DNA from 3 places in the Pseudomonas sp. AC169 genome. Region 2 is predicted to be linked to each of the others. Evidence: predicted binding sites of a transcription regulator. Region 2 holds the regulator's gene; each other region holds the start of a gene.

Region 1 (5,448 bases), 1.3 Mb from region 2:
TATGTCGGGATGGATGAGGGTTTTGCGCTGCTCTCGATCGTAAATGAGCTTTGACTCCTGAGCGGTACTGAAGGATCCTCCCGATCGAGGACTGCAACTGCGCATTCGTCGGGATTGGGCACCAGCAAAAGCTCCCCCGCATTTTTGGCAGCAGAGAAAGCTGGTTTCTCTGAAGTAGTGACGACGGGCTAGCCCTGTCGGATTCTGAACCCAAGGCCGCAAAGCCAGGAGCTAAAGAATCGCTGCGACTATTCCTCCGAGCAAAAAAAGGCGTCCTATGGACGCCTTTTTTTATTTTTCACTCAGGACCTTCTACCGGCCAGCGCGCCGCTTGGCTCAAGCGCTGGCCCACATGTAACAGCAACTTCAATAAATCGCCGTTGGTTGGCTGACATATCCCCAGCCAAACGGAGTGCTTCGAGGTGCAAATCAACAATCTGAAATAGCTTTTCCTTCCTCTTCTTATCCTTCACAGATACCTCCATCTTGATGGGTGTATTTCGTTTGCCAATGTAATGACATGCGTAAGGGCTGCGTAATTGGGCGCAGACGCTGATGTTTGTAGGGCTATGCCCTAATAGTTGTAGGACGCCGGTGAAAGGGGGGTGAAGGTCTTGTATCCGGGAGTCGGATGCTCCAGTTTGGCCGTTCAATGCAGCCTCTGGAGGCGAAAAATGGACCGCAATGGTATGCGCCCGATTCATCCGGGCGAGGTTCTGAATAAGGAATTCATTGGAGCCGTTGGGCATGACTGTCATGGATCTGGCCATGCCCACGAACTGGCCCGAAAGTGAGATCGAAAAGCTTGTGAAATGCCAGCTCGGGATCTGCGCCGATCTGGCAATCAGCCTTGCCACTTATCTCAACACTACGCCTGAGTTCTGGATGAATCTGCAATCGACTTACGATTTGCGCAGGGCCCAGCTCCGGCATGCGGGTTTATAGCGATTGCAGCATTCGCGAAGCTCTTTTCCACCATGGCCCCGTCATTGGGCGCTTGGTCTGTTCCCGTTCCACCATCATCTGCGGCACATCGTGTAACCGTATCCACGGCTGGTTATTCCAGTGCAACAAACTCAATGTCATGTCCGGCCAACTGAGCAGGCTCAGGTGTGGGCGTTCGCTTGTGCTGGGGTGTTGGGCGTCGCGCAGGGTGGGGATGACTTGGTGGGTGAGCCATTCGCGCAGCGCTCGGTATTCGGGGCAGTAGTGGTAGACGAGGAGGGCGTAGATGCCGGATTCGCTGATCAGCAGGGTGTTTTCGATCTGGTTGTGGATGAGGGTTTTGCGGGTTTGGTATTGGTCGGGGTCGAGTTTTCGCAGCATGCGTTCGTTGAGGTAAATGTGCAGCAGGCGACTCAGGTCTCGGGCGCAGAACCAGGGTTGGTTCTGGATGAGGAGGGCGTGGAGGGGGAGTTTGTGGCGGGTGAAAATGTGCGGGGTCAGATAAGTCTCTTCTTGATTCATTGAGCAGTTCCTCTTGCTTAAGGGGCTGCCCTCAATCGTCGCCAAACGATTGGGTGGCAGTTGTACGCGGGTTGGCGAACCGGAGCAAAAGGAACCCGGCAGACCCGAAGGTCTCCCACGCACAACCGCCATGAAACGATGTGGCGGTAATGTAGCCGCCATCATGGTTGTCGTGCGCCTTAAGCTGTTCGGGTCGCCAAACCCGGTGCTGAACATTCAGCATCGGGTGAGCTTAGAAACCTGGGCTTTTCGGCGCAATCGGACGGCGGTGGTGCAGGTTGTAGGACGTTGCCGGGGTGGTTGAAGGGCTGAGGATCAAAAGATCGCAGCCTTCGGCAGCTCCTACAGGTGGATGCGTTATTCGGCTGGCGGTGTCAGCTTCGCTTCCATCTCGGCAACTTTCGCTTCGAGACTTTCGAGGCGAGCGCGAGTACGCGCCAACACAACCATCTGACTATCAAATTCTTCACGGCTGACCAGGTCGAGTTTGCTGAAGGCGCTCTGCAGCAGCATCTTGAACTGGCTTTCGATTTCGGCTTTCGGCAGCGGGGTGTCGCCGCTGAAGAGGCGGGAGGCGGTGCCGCTCAGGGCGTCGAGGAAGTCTTTGGGCGCGAGCATGGTGGATGTCCTGGAAACAATGGCCGGCAGTGTATCACGCAGTGTCTATAGTCAATCTCGCGGTCAGGGATGCACGCTTTTCGCGCAGGCGGACGGACGGCGACGCACCGTTGTTGTGCGTATCCGGATGGCGTTTCGCGCGCATTGCGTTGCGACAGCGGCCAAGGGATTGAAATCAGGGGATTTTGGCGAGATGGCAAGCTTTCTGCTTAGTCACCTTCGACCCATGCACTGATGCAGTCGCTGTGACGAATGCAGTGCGGCAGACGGAGCGGGGAGTTTCGTCGGCAGCGGTTAGCTGGCGTCAGTCGGGCAGGTACGGCCGACGATGCGTTACAAAGCCAGGCACTGCGCTTAGACTTGAGTCGGGTTTGTTTTCCTGGGGCAAGTCCACCAATTCGGGAGAGAGTTTTCATGAAGCTAGTCACTGCCATCATCAAGCCGTTCAAGTTGGACGACGTGCGCGAGTCGCTGTCCGAAATCGGCGTGCAGGGCATTACCGTTACTGAAGTCAAAGGCTTCGGCCGGCAGAAGGGTCACACCGAGCTGTATCGCGGCGCGGAATATGTGGTCGATTTTCTGCCCAAGGTGAAAATCGACGTGGCCATCGACGACAAGGATCTGGATCGGGTTATCGAGGCGATAACCAAAGCGGCCAACACCGGCAAGATCGGTGACGGCAAGATCTTCGTGGTCAATCTGGAACAGGCGATTCGCATCCGTACCGGCGAAACCGATACCGACGCGATCTAAGCGCCGCCACAAACCCCAACGCCCCAGGAGAAAACAATATGACTCTGCGTAAATTCGCAGGGCTAGGAGCCCTGTTGTCTATCGTAATGCCAAGCCTTGCAATGGCGGCAGACGAAGTGGCGGCCCCAGTCCTCAATTCCGGCGACACTGCCTGGATGCTCACCTCGACAGCCCTCGTGCTGTTCATGACCATCCCCGGCCTGGCGCTGTTCTACGGCGGCATGGTTCGCTCGAAAAACATTCTTTCCGTGATGATGCAGTGCTTCGCCATTACCGGTCTGATCAGCATCCTGTGGGTCATTTATGGCTACAGCATTGCGTTCGACACCACCGGCATGGAGCAGGGCGTCGTCAACTTCAACTCGTTCTTCGGCGGCATGGGCAAGGCGTTCCTCGCCGGTGTCACGCCTTCGAGCCTGACCGGCCCAGCGGCTTTGTTCCCTGAGGCGGTGTTCATCACCTTCCAGATGACCTTCGCGATCATCACCCCGGCGCTGATCGTCGGTGCGTTCGCCGAGCGGATGAAATTTTCCGCGATGCTGATCTTCATGGGCATCTGGTTCACTCTGGTTTATGCACCGATCGCCCACATGGTCTGGTCCGGCAACGGCGGCCTGATGTGGGACTGGGGCGTGCTCGATTTCGCGGGCGGCACCGTGGTGCACATCAACGCCGGTGTCGCCGGTCTGATTGCCTGCCTGGTATTGGGCAAGCGTAAAGGCTTCCCGACCACCCCGATGGCTCCGCACAACCTCGGTTACACCCTGATGGGCGCGGCGATGCTGTGGGTCGGCTGGTTCGGCTTCAACGCCGGTTCCGCTGCGGCGGCCAACGGCACCGCCGGCATGGCGATGCTGGTCACTCAGATCGCTACCGCTGCTGCCGCGCTGGGCTGGATGTTTGCCGAGTGGGTCACTCACGGCAAGCCAAGCGCACTGGGCATTGCTTCGGGTGTGGTTGCCGGTCTGGTCGCGATCACTCCGGCTGCCGGCACCGTGGGCCCGATGGGCGCACTGGTGATCGGTCTGGCCGCAGGCGTGGTGTGCTTCTTCTGCGCCACCACCCTGAAACGCAAACTCGGTTATGACGACTCCCTGGACGCCTTCGGCGTACACGGTATCGGCGGTATTCTCGGCGCGATCCTCACCGGTGTGTTCGCTGCGCCGGCACTGGGTGGCTTCGGCACCGTCACCGATATCGGTGCGCAAGTGTGGATTCAGGTCAAAGGCGTCGGCTTCACGGTGATCTACACCGCGATCGTCACCTTCATTATCCTCAAGGTCCTGGACGCCGTGATGGGTCTGCGTGTGACCGAGGAAGAAGAGTCGGTTGGCCTCGATCTGGCACAACACAACGAACGCGGCTACAACCTGTAAGTACGCGCACTGAAAAAAATTGCCCGGTTCGCCGGGCATTTTTTTGTCCGGGATTTGTCATTAAGCGACAGGCTGAAAGGATTTTTCGTACGTCTTTAGTAGTGTTTACGACGGGCGTTTTTCTGCGGCCAATGGCTTACATCATTGCAGGAATATTAGGGCCTTTGTTTTTTCCCAGAGCGCGCTAGAATGCGCCCCGAACGTGCGGAGAACTGTATGTGGCAACAGACTCTGATAACCCTGCGGGCACGGCCCCGGGGCTTTCATCTGGTAACGGACGAGTTACTCGCGGGGCTGCCTGAACTCAGGGAGTGCCGGGTCGGTCTGTTGCATTTGTGGCTGCAGCATACCTCGGCGTCGTTGACCATCAACGAGAACGCCGATCCGGCGGTACGTCGCGACTTCGAACGATTTTTCAATCGTCTGATCCCACAAGGAACAGACGGCTATGAGCATAACGACGAAGGCCTGGACGACCTCCCGGCGCACTTCAAGGCCAGCGTGCTTGGCTGCCAGATCAGTCTGCCGGTTTCGGCAGGTCGGTTGGCACTGGGGACCTGGCAAGGCGTTTATCTGGGCGAGCACCGTGATCATGGCGGTGCCCGAAAAGTCCTCGCCACCTTGCACGGTGAAGGGGCGTAAACCGTTGGTCACCAATGGTTACTGATTTTTTAACGGCGACTTTCGACAGTTGCCAAAGCTGGTCTATAACTAATCTGCTTTTCGCAAGTCATGAGGTAGAACATGAGCGACGATGATCTGGAAAACGACGACCTCGAAGTAGGCGACGAAGACGAGGCCGAGGAAGGTCTGGAAGCAGCAGCGGAAGACGTTGCTGACGACGATGGCGGCGACGATACGCCGGCCCCGGCTGCCAAAGGCAAAGCCAAGGCTGCGGTGTCGGTAGATGAGTTGCCGAGCATTGAAGCCAAGAACAAGGAACGCGACGCCCTGGCCAAGGCCATGGAAGAGTTCCTGTCGCGCGGCGGCAAGGTTCAGGAAGTGGAGGCCAATGTGGTCGCCGATCCGCCGAAGAAGCCGGACAACAAGTACGGCAGCCGCCCTATCTGAGGCGTGCCGCTTGCTTGCTGAAAAAGCCCGCCGTCGCTGCGGGCTTTTTCATGCCTGGAATAAAGCTATCGAAGTGAACGCAATTCCCCTGTGGGAGCGAGCTTGCTCGCGAATGCGATAGGTCGTACAGCATCGCAGTGACTGACCTGACGCTTTCGCGAGC
Region 2 (5,448 bases):
GGCTGACTATGGGCACTGAAACACTGGCGATCGGAAGTGGGCGTATGTTTCGTTACGCAGTGGGATCGCTGTTGCTGTTGGCGGGTATGACTTTGTTGGTTGCCCACGGACTGGAATGGCTGAATCTGGAACCGAGACTGTCGCGAGCGTTGCAGGGCGGCGCGATCTGCGCCCTCGGCACGGCGCTTGGCGCGGTCCCGGTGCTGGTGATTCGGCGCATGCCGCAGGCACTCAGCGATACCTTGCTGGGGTTTGGTGCCGGGGTGATGTTGGCGGCGACAGCGTTTTCGCTGATCGTGCCGGGCATCGCTGCTGCCGAAAGCCTTGGCCTGACACCGTGGTCATCCAGCGGCCTGATCTGCTTCGGCATCATGCTCGGTGCTTTCGGGTTGTATCTGGTCGATCGCAAAGTTTCCGGTGCTTCACCGGAAATGCTCGTCGGCACCGTCGAGCATCCGGTGATTCCGCCGCGCATCTGGTTGTTCGTGTTCGCCATCATTGCCCACAACATCCCGGAAGGCATGGCCGTCGGCGTTTCTGCCGGCGGCGGCATGCCGGATGCGGACAGTCTGGCCATGGGCATCGCCTTGCAGGATGTACCGGAAGGTCTGGTGATTGCGTTGGTATTGGCCGGTGCGGGGATGTCGCGGGTCAAGGCGTTCCTGATCGGTGCAGCCTCAGGTCTGGTCGAGCCAGTGTTTGCCCTGCTTTGTGCCTGGCTGGTCAGTCTGGCGCAGGTGTTGTTGCCATTGGGTCTGGCACTGGCGGCGGGAGCGATGTTGCTGGTGGTGACCCACGAGGTCATCCCGGAATCACGGCGCCACGGTCATGACAAACTGGCCAGTCTTGGTTTATTGATCGGGTTTTGTTTGATGATGGTGATGGATACCGCGTTGGGCTGAACAAGGTGAGGGAGCAAGCTCCCTCATTGGCGGATCAACCGCCTTCATCGAAGCAGTTGTTGATCAGCGCCACCAGCGCATCCAGCGCTTCCTGTTCCTGATGTCCTTCAGTACTCAGATAGATTTTGGTGCCCTTGCCAGCCGCCAGCATCATCATCGCCATGATGCTTTTGCCATCGACCGTGGTCTCTGGCGTGCGGCCCACTCTGATCGTGCAATCCGGATATTGCCCGGCCACCCCGACGAACTTGGCCGATGCGCGGGCATGCAGGCCCAGCTTGTTGATGATTTCGATTTCCAGAGCAGGCATCGCGGTGTGAATCCTTTAAGTGAGGTCGCGGTGGCGAACCTGGACGTTCTTCAGGGTTTTCTGCAGGGCCTGACCCAAGCGTTCGGTCAGGTAGACGGAGCGGTGATGCCCCCCGGTGCAGCCAATGGCAACGGTGACGTAGGCGCGGTTGCTCGCGGCGATGCGCGGTAGCCACTTGTGCAGGTAGGTGAAGATGTCCTGAAACATTTCTTCAACTTCCGGCTGCGCGGCCAGGTACTCGGCCACTGGCGCATCAAGACCCGATTGCGCGCGCAGTTCCGGCTTCCAGTACGGATTGGGCAGGCAGCGCACATCGAAGACCAGATCCGCATCCACTGGCATGCCGCGCTTGAAACCGAATGACTCGACCAGAAACGCGGTGCCTGGCTCGGGTTGGTTCAGCAAGCGCAGCTTGATGGTGTCGCGCAACTGGTACAGGTTCAGATTGGTGGTGTTGATTTTCAGATCAGCGAGATCGGCTATAGGGCCGAGCAGTGCGGTTTCATCCTGTATAGCCTCGGCCAGCGAGCGGTTGGCGTTGCTTAGGGGATGACGACGACGGGTCTCGGAAAAGCGCTTGAGCAGGGTTTCTTCGTCGGCATCCAGATACAGGACATCGCACTGGATGTGCTTGCTGCGGGCATCCTCAAGCAGTTCGGGGAAACGGGACAGGTGGCTCGGCAGGTTGCGCGCATCGATTGACACGGCCACCAGCGGCTGCGCCAGCTCAGTGTGAATCAGCGCGCGTTCGGCCAGTTCCGGCAGCAAGCCAGCCGGCAGGTTGTCGATGCAGTAGTAGCCGTTGTCTTCAAGGACGTCCAGTGCGGTACTTTTACCCGAGCCGGAACGGCCACTGACGATGATCAAGCGCATGATTAGTGCCCGTTCTGCTCGTCCAGGACAACCTGATACAAGGCTTCGTTGCTCGCCGCGCTGCGCAGTTTTTCACGCACCTCCTTGCGGTCGAGCATGCTGGCGATCTGACGCAGCAACTCCAGGTGCGCATCGGTGGCAGCCTCCGGGACCAGCAAAACGAACAGCAGGTCAACCGGCGCGCCATCGATGGCGTCGAAATCGATAGGGGCTTCAAGGTGCATCAGCGCGCTGATGGGCGAAGTGCAACCCTTCAGGCGACAATGCGGAATGGCGATGCCGTTGCCAAAACCGGTAGAACCCAGTTTTTCACGGGCAATCAGCGCCTCGAAGACATCTTGCATCTCCAGAGCCGGCACTTCGCGGGCGATCAGGTTGGCAATTTGTTCGAGGGCTTTCTTTTTACTGCCGCCCGGCACGTTCACGAGGGAACGGCCGGGGGTCAGGATACTTTCAAGTCGGATCATGGAATGGGGGGTTATCGACCGGTTGCGCCCTGGAGGAGGCTCTGGGTCTTTTCCTTATGCTTTTTGAGTTGGCGATCCAGCTTGTCGGTCAGTGAGTCGATCGCAGCATACATATCAGTATCTTCTGCGTTGGCGACCACTTCGCTGCCGGGAATATGCAAGGTGGCTTCGATTTTCTGCTTCAGCTTTTCGACGCACATCGTGACCTGCACGTTGGTGATCTTGTCGAAATGTCGCTCCAGTCGTTGGAGTTTTTCCTCGATGTAGGAACGCAGAGGTTGGGTCACTTCCAGTTGGTGTCCACTGATGTTGACTTGCATACAGCTTCTCCTTCGTTGCCAGTGCATAAAGCGGCAGGCTGGATAGCCTGCCACTGGAACGCTGTAACGTGGCTTACATCAACCGCTTGCGTTCGCTCGAAGGCGCGATCCCGAGGGATTCGCGGTACTTGGCGACGGTGCGGCGAGCCACCTGAATGCCTTGTGCCTCCAGTAAACCAGCGATCTTGCTGTCACTCAACGGCTTTTTCTGATTTTCCGCGGCAACCAGTTTTTTGATGATCGCGCGGATCGCTGTGGACGAGCATTCGCCGCCTTCGGAGGTGCTGACGTGGCTGGAGAAAAAGTATTTCAGCTCATAAATACCGCGCGGGGTATGCATGAATTTCTGCGTGGTCACCCGGGAAATCGTCGATTCGTGCATGCCGACAGCTTCGGCGATGTCATGCAGAACCAGCGGCTTCATGGCTTCGTCGCCGTACTCCAGAAAACCGCGTTGATGCTCGACGATCTGGGTGGCAACTTTCATCAGGGTTTCGTTGCGGCTCTGCAGGCTCTTGATGAACCAGCGGGCTTCCTGCAACTGATTGCGCATGAAAGTGTTGTCGGCGCTGGTGTCGGCGCGACGGACGAAACCGGCGTACTGGGCGTTGACGCGCAGGCGTGGCACGGATTCCTGATTGAGCTCGACCAGCCAGCGCTCGTTGTCCTTGCGCACGATAACGTCAGGCACGACGTACTCGGCTTCGGTGGATTCGATTTGCGAACCCGGACGCGGATTCAGGCTTTGTACCAGTTCGATCACCTGGCGCAGCTCGTCTTCCTTGAGCTTCATGCGGCGCATCAACTGGCTGTAGTCGCGGCCGCCGAGCAGGTCGATGTAATCGCTGACCAGGCGTTTCGCTTCAATCAGCCAAGGCGTCTTGGCCGGCAGCTGACGTAATTGCAGCAGCAGGCATTCGCCAAGGTTGCGGGCGCCGATACCGGCCGGTTCAAACTGCTGGATGCGGTGCAGGACGGCTTCGATTTCGTCCAGTTCGATGTCCAGTTCCGGGTCGAACGCCTCAAGGATCTCTTCGAGGGTTTCGTCCAGGTAGCCCTGATTGTTGATGCAATCGATCAGGGTCACGGCGATCAGGCGATCGGTGTCGGACATCGGTGCGAGGTTCAGTTGCCAAAGCAGGTGACTTTGCAGGCTTTCGCCAGCAGAGGTGCGGGTGGTGAAGTCCCACTCATCATCATCGTTGCTGGGCAGGCTGCTGGCGCTGGTCTGATAGACGTCTTCCCAAGCCGTGTCGACCGGGAGCTCGTTAGGGATGCGCTCGTTCCATTCGCCTTCCTCGAGGTTGTCCACCGTCGGGGCGGTTTCCTGATACGAAGGTTCCTGGATCTCGGTGTTGGGCTTCTGTTCGGCGTTGTCGGCCATGGGGTCGGAATTGTCGAAGTCGTCGCCTTCTTCCTGGCGTTCGAGCATCGGATTGGATTCCAGAGCCTCCTGGATTTCCTGTTGCAGATCCAGGGTCGACAATTGGAGCAGGCGGATGGCCTGTTGCAGCTGCGGTGTCATCGTCAGCTGCTGGCCCATTCTCAAGACTAGCGATGGTTTCATGGCAGGGGCTTAACACCTTATTCGCCGGCGCTATGCGCCATCCACTACAGGGCGCCGAAGCGCCAAACTTAAGCAAATTATATGCCTGAAACTGAAGTGTTTGCCTAGAGCGCTGTAACAATTAAAGCGTATTAATTCCTGCTTGAATCGATACGGCGCCCCGGCGGCGCACCGGGCACTGTCGCGCTTACAGGCGGAACTCGTGGCCCAGATACACTTCCTTGACCAGATCGTTGGCCAGGATGGTTTCTGCGTCGCCTTCGGCGATCAGTTGACCATCGTTGACGATATAAGCGGTTTCGCAGATATCCAGCGTCTCGCGGACGTTGTGGTCGGTGATCAATACACCGATACCCTTGGCCTTAAGATGGTGGATGATCTGCTTGATGTCGCCGACCGAGATCGGGTCGACACCGGCGAACGGTTCGTCGAGCAGGATGAATTTTGGTGCCGTGGCCAGTGCGCGAGCGATTTCCACCCGGCGGCGTTCACCACCCGACAGGCTCATACCGAGGTTGTCGCGGATATGGCTGATGTGGAACTCCTGAAGCAGGCTTTCCAGCTCCTTGCGACGGCCGGCCTTGTCGAGTTCCTGACGGGTCTCGAGGATGGCCATGATGTTGTCGGCCACCGACAGTTTGCGGAAGATCGACGCTTCTTGCGGCAGATAGCCGATACCGGCCTTCGCACGACCGTGCATCGGCTGGTGGCTGACGTCCAGATCGTCGATCAGCACACGGCCCTGATCGGCCTGAACCAGGCCGACGATCATGTAGAAGCATGTGGTCTTGCCGGCGCCGTTCGGGCCGAGCAGGCCGACGATCTGGCCGCTGTCGATCGACAGGCTGACGTCACGCACGACCTGGCGGCTTTTATAGGCCTTGGCCAGGTGCTGAGCTTTCAGAGTTGCCATTACTGGGTTTTCTCGTCGGTTTTCTTCTTCGGCTGGATCACCATATCGATGCGCGGGCGCGCCTCGGTGACCTTGCTGCCGGTAGCGCGACCGGCG
Region 3 (5,448 bases), 1.1 Mb from region 2:
TGCCGCGCCGAGGCAGCTGTAGATGCTCGCCGGGTTGGCTGCATCGAGGGCAAAAAAGTGCAGCAGCCGTTCGGCATGCAACGCGCCGTGACGTTCCAGGTAATCGTCGAGGGTGCCGGTGATGAGCAGCGGCATGGCCAATTCGTGCAGACCGTCGCCGCGACCGTCCTGCGGCATCAGCGACAGCGAATAACTGATATCGAGCATCCGTGCGAGGTTTTCCGCCCGCTCCAGATAACGCGACATCCAATACAGATCCGAGGCAGTTCTACTTAACATGGCAAGCTTCCTTCAATCCTCGACCACCCAGGTGTCCTTGGTTCCGCCGCCCTGGGAGGAATTCACCACCAGAGAGCCTTCGCGCAGTGCGACGCGAGTCAAACCGCCGGGCACCACGCGGGTTTCGCGACCGGACAAGACAAACGGACGCAAGTCGATATGGCGCGGCGCGATGCCGTTTTCGACAAAGGTCGGACAGGTCGACAGCGACAGCGTCGGTTGTGCGATGTACGCGTGGGGCTTGGCTTTGATGCGCTCGCGAAAGGCGTCGATTTCCGCCGTTGTCGACGCCGGCCCGACCAGCATTCCGTAACCACCGGAGCCCTGGGTTTCCTTGACCACCAGATCTGGAAGATTGGCCAGCACATGGGAAAGTTCAGACGGGTTGCGGCACTGCCAAGTCGGCACGTTCTTCAGGATCGGTTCTTCGTCGAGGTAGAAACGGATCATGTCGGTGACAAACGGGTATACCGATTTGTCGTCCGCCACCCCAGTGCCGATGGCGTTGGCCAGCACCACGTTGCCGGAGCGATAGGACGACAGCAGCCCCGGCACACCGAGCATCGAGTCCGGGTTGAACGCCAGTGGGTCGAGGAATGCGTCGTCGAGACGGCGATAGATCACGTCCACCGCTTTCGGGCCGTCAGTGGTGCGCATGAAGACCTTGTCGTCTCGCACGAACAGATCCGCACCCTCGACCAGTTCAACGCCCATTTCCCGGGCCAGGAACGCGTGTTCGAAAAAGGCACTGTTGAAGCGCCCGGGCGTCAGCACCACTACGCTCGGATCATCAATCGGACTTGAGCTTTTCAGGGTGTCGAGCAGCAGATTCGGGTAGTGATCGATCGGCGCGATACGTTGCGCGGCGAATAGCTCCGGGAACAGGCGCATCATCATCTTGCGGTCTTCGAGCATATAGCTGACGCCGCTCGGCGTGCGCAGGTTGTCTTCGAGCACGTAATAGGTGCCATCGCCATCGCGCACCAGATCGACGCCGGAGATGTGCGAATAGATATCGCGGTGCAGATCCAGGCCTTGCATCGCCAACTGGTATTGCTCGTTGGCCAGCACCTGTTCGGCAGGAATGATCCCGGCCTTGATGATGCGTTGCTCGTGATAGAGGTCGGCGAGGAACATGTTCAGCGCCTTGACCCGCTGGATGCAGCCGCGTTCAACGATCCGCCATTCACTGGCAGGAATACTGCGCGGAATGGTGTCAAAAGGAATCAGGCGCTCGGTGCCCTGCTCGTCCCCATAGAGCGTGAAAGTGATCCCGGCGCGATGGAACAGCAGATCGGCCTCGCGTCGCCGCTGGGCCAGCAGTTCGTCAGGCGTATCGGCCAGCCATCGGGCGAACTCCCGATAATGCGGGCGAACCTGGCCGCCGGCATCGTACATCTCATCAAAATAGGTGCGGATCATGCCGTACTCCTTGTCACCCGGACATACAGGCCTTCGCAAGGCCCGTGCCATCGGCATAAACGCTTTGATTTCAATCGGTTGGAAATACACGCCGCAGGCACCGCACCATTCCTGTGCGGCAAATGCCCCAACCGGATTGCCCCCGCTTCATTGCGACGCACTGCATCGCCTATCACCAGCATAGTCAGAGTTGATTTCACTGCCCGGCGGCGCTTGCGGATAATCCGCGCATTCGCTGCAAAACTTGCTCGGCCACAGCGTCGGCAAGCGATCAGCTCAACTGACCTGGACTGCCTGCGCAGCCCACCCAGCCTTAACCCTGACCGGTTTCCTCTCCTTATCGGTCTTCCCTTTTAGCCACCCTCTCCGGTGGCTTTTTTTTGCCTTGGATTCTTGTTTCAGGGTTTTGCCACAACGATTTACGGGCGCCGGAAACGACAACGGCCAACCCGAAGGTCAGCCGTTGCTCAACTGTTGAATCAAGAGATCAGTTCAAACGATGGCGGTTACGCACCTCCTGCTTGACGCCCCAGCCTTCGATGATGCCGCCCAGCGGTTCGACTACGGCAGAGAAACCCTGCTCGAAATCGCCAATATCGTCGTACGTTGCATACATCACTTTGCTCAATTCCAGCGCCCACGCACCGTCATCACGCACGCTGACCTGGGCATTGATGGATTCACCGCGAAATTTGCCTGCTGCCCTGCGCGCCCGCTCCTCGTCGGGGAAAATCGCGTAGAACTCGATGGGATGGAATCGGGAAAAATCGAAACCGCCTTCTTTCATGCGGCGCAGAACATTGCTGCTGATGTCTTCTTGATAGGCTGTGCTCATGAATCGTCCCCCTCGCATAGATGGATAGACTTTCCGTATTCCCGCCCCGGGCCTTTGGCCAAAGTACTACGGCAACGTGGTTGCACGCGGGAAACAAGCATGTAGCTGACAAGACCAGACCTTAGCGATCCGTTCGCTGATCTCGCTTGCAGAGTAGCCCCAAGTCAGAGCCGCTGCCAAGGCCTGGTGTGAAAGGTGACAGGAAGAATGTCAGACGGGAGTAATGCTGCGGATTTCGATGCTGTTCTGGGTTTTCAGGCTTTTCACCCCGGCATCGGCGGTGCGCCCTTCCAGATCGTTCAGATCCAGTTCGGCGGCGACAGGGAGTAGTCGCGCCTTGACCATTCGAGCGGCCTCATCATCAGTGGGGCATTCCGTCTGCTCGAACACCTCATCGACAATTTCACCATGATCGTCCACGAAAGTGACTTTCCACTTTTGCATCGGTGCCTCCTCGATCAAACCCGCAAATGGGCTTACACCTAAATCGACTGGTGCGCCGAAAGTTGGTTCAAAAGGATTACAGCGGGCGAAGATGAAAAAAACGACATCAACTGTAGGTGCAAGCAAATGTGGGAGCGAGCTTGCTCGCGAAAGCGGAATGTCATTCAACATCTTTGTTGGATGACCAATAGCTTTCGCGAGCAGGCTCGCTCCCACAGGGGTTTTGCAGTGCTCTTTTAGTCGTTGCTTGGCTTGTTGATCGCCTGCAGCACGTATTGTGGCAAGGCGAACGCGCCGATGTGGATTTCCGGGTTGTAGTAGCGCGTAACGATGCCGCTGCCGATGAAGCGCTGCTGCAGGGTCTCACGGCTGAGTTTGCGGTAGGCCGGGTTGGTCGAGCCCCAAGCGAAGGTCATCGAGCCGCCGATGTAGGTCGGCACGGCTGCCTGGTAGAAGTGCCAGTCCGGGAACAGGCTGTTCAGGCGACCGGCGGTGGTTTTCACTTCGTCGATCTGCATGAACGGCGTGCCGTTCTGGGTCACGAGGATGCCGCCCTCGTTCAGGCAGCGATGGCAGGCCTGATAGAAGTTCTCCGAAAACAATACTTCGCCCGGGCCGATCGGGTCGGTGGAGTCGGAGATGATCACATCGAATTTTTCAGTCGTGGTGGCGACGAAACGCATGCCGTCGTCGATCACCAGGTTCAGACGTGGATCGTCGTAGGCGCCGCTGGAGTGGTTCGGCAGGAACTCTTTGCACATGTCGACCACGGTGCCGTCGATCTCGACCATGGTGATGTGCTCGACACCGGCGTGCTTGGTCACTTCGCGCAACATGCCGCCGTCTCCGCCGCCAATGATCAGCACGCGTTTGGCGCTGCCGTGGGCCAGAATCGGCACGTGAGTGAGCATTTCGTGGTAGATGAATTCGTCGGCTTCGGTGGTCTGGATCACGCCGTCCAGTGCCATGACACGGCCCATGCGCGGGTTCTGGAAAATCACCAGATGCTGGTGTTCGGTGCGCACTTCGTGCAGCAGTTTTTCCATGCGAAAACGCTGGCCGTAGCCTTCGTAGAGGGTTTCCAGGTACTCGCTGGTTTTGGTGACGGTCATGGTGAAGTGCTCCGATGAATGCGCGGGCGCCAATCGTGGGGACGATTGCCCGGGAAAGGCGCGCATTCTACGTTGCCGAAGATGACAGGTCGAACCTCACAACCACAATCCCTGTAGGAGCTGCCGAAGGCTGCGATCTTTTGATGTTGATTGTAAAAAAACAAGATCAAAAGATCGCAGCCTTCGGCAGCTCCTACAGGGTATGCGGTGTTAGCTGATTCAGATCCGCACGTTGCCCCGTGGCCCGGCAATCGCCCAGATGATCAGGCCCAGTACCGGCAGAAGGATGATCAGCAGCACCCAGACGATTTTCATCCCGGTGGTCGCGCCGCTTTTCAGCACATTGATGATGGCCCAGATGTCGAGGGCAAGGATGATCAGGCCGATCAGACCGTTGAACGTGGAACCCATGGTGTCGCTCCAGAATAGTGGCATGCACTTTTAGGATAGACGGTCGCGCGCAGGGTTCCCTTTTATTGCTCTCAGACGTGAACGGCGATCTTCAAGGCTTCGAGCGAGGGCGCGGCGGCGATGCCGACTTCGGCGCACAGTTCCAGCACCCGAGGCACGTCATTGCCGAAGACCAGGACCATTTGCAGTTCGTCGTCGAGCAACTGGCTGAAGTTCATCAGCGTGTAGCCGCCATTTTCCTTGTTCATGCTGCTCATCTGCACCTGGATGCGATTGAGCGCGGTCAGTGCTTCGGTCTTGGCCAGTTGCTTGGGCTTGAGGTTGAAATCCACGCCCGGGCCGAACGAAGCAACGATCTGCGCGAACAGGTCGACATAGGTGTCGGCCTGGAACAGCACGGTTTCCGGCAGGCTGCCGACCACGACCCACTCACCCAGCGGGATCGGGAAGGTGTCGTCGTAGTTGATGTCCGGATTGGCTGCCAGAAAGGCATCGGCGTCGGCATAGGCCTGTGCCGCTTCGTCGGCGACCTTCAGTATCTCGTCCTCGCCCATGCAGCCGGAGCTGATTTTGCTGATGAGTTCGACGAGTGAGGCTTTCATGAGAGCGGATCCTGTGACGAAGGTAAAATTTGAGGGCGCGAAGGATAGCGCATTCTCCCCTTCGCCACAGTCCATCAGATTGGATTTCAGCCCAACAGTTTTTCCAGTTGCGCGGTGGTGTCGACTGCGCCCATGGTGCGCGCCGCGTCCAGCGCCGTGACGCCATTGGCATCCTTGGCTTGCGCATTGGCGCCTTTGCTGACCAGGTAATCAACGATCTCAACGCGGTTGAACATCGCCGCCATCATCAGCGCAGTCCGGCCATCAAACGACGAACCTTCGATCTCGGCGCCCGCTTCGACCAGCGCCTTGACCACCGCCAGATCGCCCTTGAACGCCGCTC

The links. Region 2 encodes sigma-54, which starts transcription at its own class of promoters, with help from an activator protein. Its sites were predicted from a motif close to ANTGGCATNNANNTTGCTNT; they were not measured.
Positions count from the first base shown of each region.
Region 1: the regulator sigma-54 is predicted to act here: its motif matches at 2,278-2,297, upstream of glnK (P-II family nitrogen regulator).
Region 3: the regulator sigma-54 is predicted to act here: its motif matches at 1,734-1,753, upstream of ACZZ0G_RS21260 (circularly permuted type 2 ATP-grasp protein).

Region 1 covers NZ_OZ409866.1:2,327,760-2,333,207, reverse strand. Annotated here, with positions in the region: partial or broken gene ACZZ0G_RS10690 (HigA family addiction module antitoxin) at 675-945, shown strand; gene ACZZ0G_RS10685 (BRO-N domain-containing protein) at 940-1,467, opposite strand; gene ACZZ0G_RS10680 (accessory factor UbiK family protein) at 1,825-2,085, opposite strand; gene glnK (P-II family nitrogen regulator) at 2,500-2,838, shown strand; gene ACZZ0G_RS10670 (ammonium transporter) at 2,877-4,214, shown strand; gene ACZZ0G_RS10665 (secondary thiamine-phosphate synthase enzyme YjbQ) at 4,431-4,856, shown strand; gene sutA (transcriptional regulator SutA) at 4,959-5,285, shown strand.
Region 2 covers NZ_OZ409866.1:3,651,639-3,657,086, forward strand. Annotated here, with positions in the region: gene ACZZ0G_RS16335 (ZIP family metal transporter) at 9-902, shown strand; gene ACZZ0G_RS16340 (HPr family phosphocarrier protein) at 937-1,212, opposite strand; gene rapZ (RNase adapter RapZ) at 1,228-2,085, opposite strand; gene ptsN (PTS IIA-like nitrogen regulatory protein PtsN) at 2,088-2,552, opposite strand; gene hpf (ribosome hibernation-promoting factor, HPF/YfiA family) at 2,564-2,872, opposite strand; gene ACZZ0G_RS16360 (RNA polymerase factor sigma-54) at 2,946-4,439, opposite strand; gene lptB (LPS export ABC transporter ATP-binding protein) at 4,627-5,352, opposite strand; gene lptA (lipopolysaccharide transport periplasmic protein LptA) at 5,352-5,448, opposite strand, start outside.
Region 3 covers NZ_OZ409866.1:4,727,864-4,733,311, reverse strand. Annotated here, with positions in the region: gene ACZZ0G_RS21265 (alpha-E domain-containing protein) at 1-279, opposite strand, end outside; gene ACZZ0G_RS21260 (circularly permuted type 2 ATP-grasp protein) at 292-1,701, opposite strand; gene ACZZ0G_RS21255 (ribonuclease E inhibitor RraB) at 2,189-2,536, opposite strand; gene ACZZ0G_RS21250 (hypothetical protein) at 2,747-2,980, opposite strand; gene speE (polyamine aminopropyltransferase) at 3,217-4,092, opposite strand; gene ACZZ0G_RS21240 (PLDc N-terminal domain-containing protein) at 4,312-4,503, opposite strand; gene ACZZ0G_RS21235 (hypothetical protein) at 4,575-5,105, opposite strand; gene ACZZ0G_RS21230 (ankyrin repeat domain-containing protein) at 5,192-5,448, opposite strand, start outside.